DNA from 2 places in the Dietzia sp. 2505 genome. Region 1 is predicted to be linked to the other one. Evidence: riboswitches for the same ligand, from Rfam matches in the RefSeq annotation. Region 1 holds a riboswitch; the other holds the start of a gene.

The links. A riboswitch is a leader RNA that binds a small molecule or an ion and turns the genes downstream of it on or off. The one in region 1 is predicted to bind cobalamin.
Region 2: another riboswitch for cobalamin. It lies ahead of ABIE38_RS07230 (ABC transporter substrate-binding protein); the one in region 1 lies ahead of ABIE38_RS08385 (magnesium chelatase subunit D family protein).

Annotation. Positions count from the first base shown of each region.
Region 1 is NZ_JBEPON010000003.1:319,944-323,341, reverse strand. Features, by position in the region: gene ABIE38_RS08395 (cobalt-precorrin-4/precorrin-4 C(11)-methyltransferase) at 1-161, opposite strand, end outside; gene cbiE (precorrin-6y C5,15-methyltransferase (decarboxylating) subunit CbiE) at 158-1,390, opposite strand; cobalamin riboswitch at 1,479-1,665, shown strand; gene ABIE38_RS08385 (magnesium chelatase subunit D family protein) at 1,688-3,398, shown strand, end outside.
Region 2 is NZ_JBEPON010000003.1:79,843-83,240, forward strand. Features, by position in the region: gene ABIE38_RS07225 (FecCD family ABC transporter permease) at 1-187, opposite strand, end outside; gene ABIE38_RS07230 (ABC transporter substrate-binding protein) at 363-1,367, opposite strand; cobalamin riboswitch at 1,486-1,607, opposite strand; gene ABIE38_RS07235 (Lrp/AsnC family transcriptional regulator) at 1,680-1,961, opposite strand; gene ABIE38_RS07240 (SgcJ/EcaC family oxidoreductase) at 1,996-2,370, opposite strand; gene ABIE38_RS07245 (sugar porter family MFS transporter) at 2,548-3,398, shown strand, end outside.

The DNA of each region.
Region 1 (3,398 bases):
GTGTCCACCAGCCGCGCGTCCGTTCGGCAGTGGTCGAGCACGCCGTCGTCCAGATAGGTGCCCGCGTACAGACAGACGTCGGCCGCTGCCAGCGCGGCGGCCGCGCGCAGCGTGAGCAGGTCGGCGGCGCCGGGTCCGGCCCCCACGAAGTGAACGGTCACGGCATCTCCTCGGTCGCTGACGAACGCGGCTTGACGGCGCACCACTGGACCACGGCCCGCGCCGGTGCCCAGCCGGTGAACGAGCCGATCGAGTCGGCGTGTTCCACGTGGAACCGTACGAGCTCGCCGCCGAACTCCGCGCGGGAATCGATCAGCACCCGCTCCGTCTCGATCGTCACCGCGTGCGCGACCAGCCTGCCGCCGGGACGCAGCGCCTCCCAGCACTGCCGCAGCAGCCCGGTCGCGGTGCCACCGCCGCCCACGAACACCGCGTCGGGGCGAGGGAGCCCCTCGAGGGCCTGCGGCGCGCGCCCATGAACAACCGCCAATGTCGGCACGCCCAACCGCGCGGCGTTCCGTTCCACCCGCGCCGCCCGCTCGGGATCGGCCTCTACAGACACAGTGCGGCACGACGGGTGCGCTCGCATCCACTCGATGCCCACCGATCCGGCGCCGGCGCCCACGTCCCACAACAGTCCTCCGGCCGACGGAGCGAGCCGCGAGAGGGCCGAGGCGCGCAGATCGCGGCGGGTGAGCTGGCCGTCGTTCTCGAAGGCGTCGTCGGGCAGACCCGGCGCCAGGCCGAGCGGGCGGGCGGAGGCGTCGGCCACGCACTCCACGGCCAGCACGTGCAGCTGGGGCGCCTCGCGTCCCGGGTCCCAGTCGCGCGCCACGCAACTCTGACGCGCCTCGTCCGGGCTGCCCAAGTCGGAGAGGACTGTCATCGTGCTCTCCCCGAAACCGGCACCAGCCAACACCCCCGCGACGCGAGACGGCGTGTGGCGATCCTCCGAGAGCACCAGCACCCGCCGCCCCGGCGCCACCTCGCGCACGAGGGTCCGGTGATCGCGCAGCACCGCCACCGACTCGGCGGGCCACCGCATCCGGGCGCGCGCCAGCGCAACCGACGACACCGCCGGCAGCACCTCCACCGACTTCGGGCCGAGCAGGTCGATCAACGTCGTGGCCACCCCGGCCACCAGCGGGTCGCCCGAGGCCAGGGCCACGATCGACCGGCCGTCGTAGCGCTCCAGCAGATCGGGCAGTCCCGAGCGCAGCGGCCGCGGCCATGCCACGCGCTCGCCCACCACCTCGCCCGGCATCATCGCCAGGTGCCGCTCCCCGCCCAGCAGGACGTCGGCGCCCAGGACGGCACGGCGACGGGACTCGTCGAGGCCGGCCCAACCGTCACCGCCGATGCCGACCACCACGACCACCCGTACGTTCATGACGCGGAACCCTACCGTCGAGCGCGGCCACCCGGCCCGACCGCCCGGAGCCCGAGGACGCTGGGTAGCCTCGGCCGGGAGAGACAACTACACCCCAACAGCACGAGGTGCCCCACGACCCGCCCCGGGCGGTGCGGAGGGGAGAATCAGGGAAGCCGGTGAGAATCCGGCACAGGGCCCGCTACGGTAACCCGGCCTCTCAGGCGATCGCGTCCAGCGCGAACGCCCGAGATGAGCCGGGAAGTCCGGAGACCGGCCTCGCGCTGACCAGTCTGGCAGACGAGAGCGGGAGCCCCCATGCCACTGCACTACCCCTTCAGCGCCGTCGTCGGTTCCGACGACATGGCGCTCGCCCTCCTACTGAACGCGGTCTCGCCGTCGGCCGGCGGCGTGTTGATCCGCGGCGAGAAGGGCACCGCCAAGTCCACGATGGTGCGCGCGCTGGCCGGGATCCTGCCGCAGATCGAGGTGGTGGCCGGTGACAGGTTCTCCAGCGCCCCGACCGACCGCGGCACCGAGACCCCCGACGGCCCGATCCCCCACGACGCGCCCACCGAGCACCGGCCGGTCCGTCTGGTGGAGCTGCCGATCGGTGCGACCGAGGACCGCATCGCCGGGTCGCTGCACCTGGAGAAGGCCCTGAGCGAGGGCGTCACCGCGTTCGAGCCCGGCCTGCTGGCCCGCGCGCACCGCGGACTGCTCTATGTGGACGAGGTCAACCTGCTCCACGACCACGTGGTGGACCAGCTCCTCGACGCCGCCGCCATGGGCCGGGTGACCGTCGAGCGGGACGGGGTGTCGGTGGAGCACGCCGCCCGCTTCGTCCTGATCGGCACCATGAACCCCGAGGAGGGCGAGCTTCGGCCCCAGCTGCTCGACCGCTTCGGCCTCACCGTCGAGGTGTCCGCACCGCGCGAGGCGGCGCTGCGGGCCGAGGTCATCCGCCGCCGGGTCGCCTTCGACTCCGACCCGGAGGGATTCTCCGCCACCTTCGCGGCGGACGAACTAACCCTGCGCGAGCGGATCGCCGCCGCCCGGGAGCGCGTGGGCGGCATCGAGCTCACCGACTGGGCGCTCACCACGATCGCGACCGTCTGCGCCGGATTCGACGTGGACGGTATGCGCGCCGACATCGTCACCGCGCGCACGGCCGCCGCCCACGCCGCCTGGGAGGGCCGGACCCGCATCACCCGCGCCGACATCCGCGTGGCCGCGCGCATGGCGCTCCCCCACCGCCGTCGCCGCGCACCGTTCGACGCCCCGGGGCTCGACGAGGACCTCCTCGACCGCCTCCTGGGGGACGACGACGAGCCCGATCCGCGAGACGACGGCCCGGACACGGACGGCCCGGGAGACGACACGAAGAACGACGACGACAACGCGGGCGACGCCACGACCGGTCAGCAGGATCCTGGGGCGAGCGCATCAGCCGAGGACACCGGCCACGCCGGACACGCGGAGTCGGATGCGGGCGACACCGAAGGCACCGAGTCGGGTGCGGCTGAGGACGGGCCGACGTCGGAGTCGAACGGCGGCGCCGACTCCGAGACCGACGCTGATGCTGACGCCAGCGACGAGACCGGTGCCCCGCAGCAGGGGGATCGCGACGCCGGTGAGAACGGCCGACCGGGCGCCGCGGCGGCCGAGCCGGGGACGGTCACGGCGGCCTCGGACCCGTATCGCACGCGGCTGCTGACCGTCGCTGGCACGGGCCACGGCGTCTCCGGCCGCCGGTCCCGCGCGATCACCTCCACCGGCCGGCGCACGGGCTCGGCCGGGTTCACCGGCTCCGACGTGCACCTGCCCGCCACCATCCGCGCCGCCGCGTCCCATCAGGCGGCGCGGGGCCGCGAGTCGGGAGCCGATGGCGGGCGACTGCTCCTGTCCGCCCGCGACCTGCGCTCGGCGGTCCGCGAGGGGCGGGAGGCCAACCTGGTGCTGTTCTGTGTGGACGCCTCCGGATCGATGGCCGCGCGCACCCGCATGGAGCAGGTCAAGACCGCCATTC
Region 2 (3,398 bases), 240 kb from region 1:
ACCTCGGCAGCCGGGACTCGATCACGATCGCCTCGCGGGCCTCGGACCACCACGGGGTGAAGGAACCCGGGGCCACACGGTGGGCGACGATCGCCCAGACGTCGCCGAGTGGGATGGACACCGACCCCAGGGAGACCCCCACCGCCACGGACAGGGCGAGGAGGCCCAGTAGCGGAGCGAGGACCAACCCCAGCGGCCGCCTGTCGCGGCGCGGTTCCGTGGTGCGGGCCTGTGACGGGGGGCGGGGCTGCGACGGGGGGCGGGATGCTTCCGCGCGGCGGTTCGGAGCCGACGGGGGGTCCGGAACCGTTGCCCCCGTGCCACGTGCGCTGCGGCCCCCGTCGTGGACGACTGTCGCCACCTCAGCGCCCGAAGGCGTCGGGGTGGAGCTCGCGGGCGATGGTCTCCACCGACGTCGCCATCCGGGAGCTCTCGAAGAAGTCGGCGAGGGGGACCACCACGATGCGGTCGTCGCGGATCGCCGGCGTCGTGGACATGATGGGCTGGTTGCGCAGGTAGGCGATCTTGTCCTCGGCGCTGGTGGCGCCGTAGTCGAGCACCACGATCGCCTCCGGCCGGCGCTCGCCGAGGATCTCCCACGTGGTCTTGAGGTAGGGCCGGTCGCCCTCGATGAAGATGTTGTCGGCTCCCGCGTACTCACCGATCAGCTGGCCGATGCCGACGCCGCCGATCGTCATCGGCTCCGCCTCGCCGCTGTCGTAGAAGAACGTCGGGGTCCCCGAGATGCCGGCCTCGTCCAGGGTGGCGCGGACCGACTCGATCCGGTCGACGATGCCCTCGGTGAGCTCCTGCGCGCCCTCCTCCAGCCCGAGGACCCGACCCAGCTGGGAGAAGTCGGTCTCGAGCATGGAGACGTCCGGGAACCCGTCGCCGCAGTACTCGGAGAACAGGAAGGTGTCGATACCCGCCGCGTCGAGGGCGTCCCGGCTGCGGCCCTCCTTCTCGTCGAACGCGCTGCGCATGCCGGCCACCACCAGGTCCGGCTCCAGATCGATGATCTGCTCCCAACTGGGGTACTCCTCGGCGAGCCCGGGTATCCGCTCCATCTCCTCGGCCACCTCGGGCAGGACGTCCTCGCGGTTCCCGTACCCGCGGCCGACGATCCGGTCCCCCGCACCCATCTGGATGAGGGTCTCCGTGACGTGGGCGTTCATCGTGATGATCCGCTCGGGCGGGGCGTCGAACGTGGATTCACGCTCACAGTTGGTGATGGTCACCGGCTCGGCGAACACCGCCCCGGAGGCGGTGCCCTCCTGCGCCTCGCCGCGGGAGCAGCCCGCGAGGGTGACCCCCGTGACGAGCAGCGCGGCGAGCGTGATGGTGGACCTGGACTGGCGACGGAACATGATCAGACCTCGGATCGTGTCGTGTTGCCCACGAACACACGAGACCCGCAGGTGGGCAGCCGTCGACGCCGGCGGCCGACCGTGCAGGACTCCGGATCGCAGACCTCGGCGATGGACGGAAGTCGCGAACCTCCGGGCAGGTAATCGGGCTCGTCGTCACCGAGGTGACGACACACCGTTGCGGGTCAGCGCCGGATTCTCACCGGTCTTCCCCTGCGTATCCGGAGATCAGCAAGTCGTGATGTCAGTATGCACAGTCGTAGCGGGAATGGTGAGGGCACCTCCCGGCAACTGTGCGCACGGGGAGGGGGTCTACTCGTCGTACCCGAGGGAGAACGCCGCCTCGAGGTCGTGCTTGGACAACGCACGGAACGCGATGTGCGTCTCTGTGTCCACCACGCCCGGGACCTTGTTCAGGCGGTCGGAGACGATGTCGGCCACCTCCTCGTTGCGGCGGGCCCGCACGAGCACGATGAGGTCGATGGTGCCCGTCACCGAGTACACCTCGGAGACCCCGTCGATCTCGGCGATCGCCTCGGCGACCTCGGGGATGCGCGCCGTCTCGGCGTGGACGAAGACGATGGCGGTGATCATGGCCTGAAGGGTAGTCCAGTCGCGCGACCCCGGCTCAGCGCATGTTCTCCGGGGTCCAGTACGCGCGCATCGAACGGATCTTGCCCTGTTCGTCGTGGGTCATCAGGTCCCACACGTTGATGGTGGCCTTGGAGTCGGCGTCGAAGTGGGTGGTGATCTCGAAGTTGAACAGCAGGTCGTCGCCGCACACCCGCGCCTCGATCACCTCGCCGTCGATCTTCATGGCCACCACGGACGAGTAGAACTCCCGGATCGCCGCCTTGCCCTCGTGGACGGTGCCGCCCCCGACCGGGTCCTCGACCGTCGCGTTCTCGGCGTAGAGGTCCATCACGGCCTCGAGATCGCCGGCGACCAGCCCGGCGATGTAGGAGTCTGCGGTGGCACGGATCTGCTCGGGGGAGGCACTCACGACGGTGGCCCTTTCGGTATGACGGCGAGACACCTCGAGCCTAGAACGTGTTCTCGAATAGGGCGCTCGTACCTCGGAATCGAAAAGAAATATGTGACTTGCGCCACACCCGTAGTGGGCCTACGCTCCGTTCACCAGACATCAGGACGTCCATCCGGCCCGGGAACGGGGTACGCCATGTCCACACGGAACGTCTCGGCCAAGGGTTCGGACGAGGAGTCCTTCCACACCGGCCGGGTGGTGATCATCTCCCTGGTCGCCGCGCTCGGCGGCTTCCTCTTCGGCTTCGACACCGCCGTCATCAACGGCGCCGTGGACGCCGTCCAGGAGACCTTCGGGATGAACGCCGGCCTCACCGGGTTCGTCGTCTCCTCTGCCCTGCTCGGGTGCATCGCCGGCGCGTATCTCGCGGGCCGCCTCGCCGACCGCTGGGGGCGCACGCGCGTCATGGTCCTGGCCTCGGCGCTGTTCACCGTCAGCGCGATCGGATCCGGGCTCGCCTTCGGCCCCTGGGATCTCATCCTGTGGCGGGTGGTCGGTGGCCTGGGCGTCGGTGCGGCCTCCGTCATCGCGCCGGCGTACATCGCCGAGGTGGCCCCGCCCTCGATCCGCGGCCGCCTCGGGTCCCTCCAGCAGCTCGCGATCGTCTCCGGCATCTTCGTCGCCCTGCTCTCCGACGCCTGGCTGGCAGCCGTGGCCGGTGGCGCGATCGAGGAACTGTGGTTGGGGATCCAGGCCTGGCGCTGGATGTTCCTCACCGAGCTGGTCCCCGCCATCACCTACGGCGTGCTGGCGCTCATGATCCCCGAGTCGCCCCGCTACCTGCTGGCCAAGGGGCTGGTCGGCGAGGCGAGAGACGTCCTGCGCACCATCCAGTCCAGCGGCGTCGACAACCGCATCAAGGAGATCCGAGCGACGGTCCGCGAGGACAGGAAGCGGTCGTGGCAGGACATGCTCACCCCGAGCGGCAGGAACCTCCTGCCGATCGTGTGGATCGGCATCGTGCTGTCCGTCTTCCAGCAGGCCGT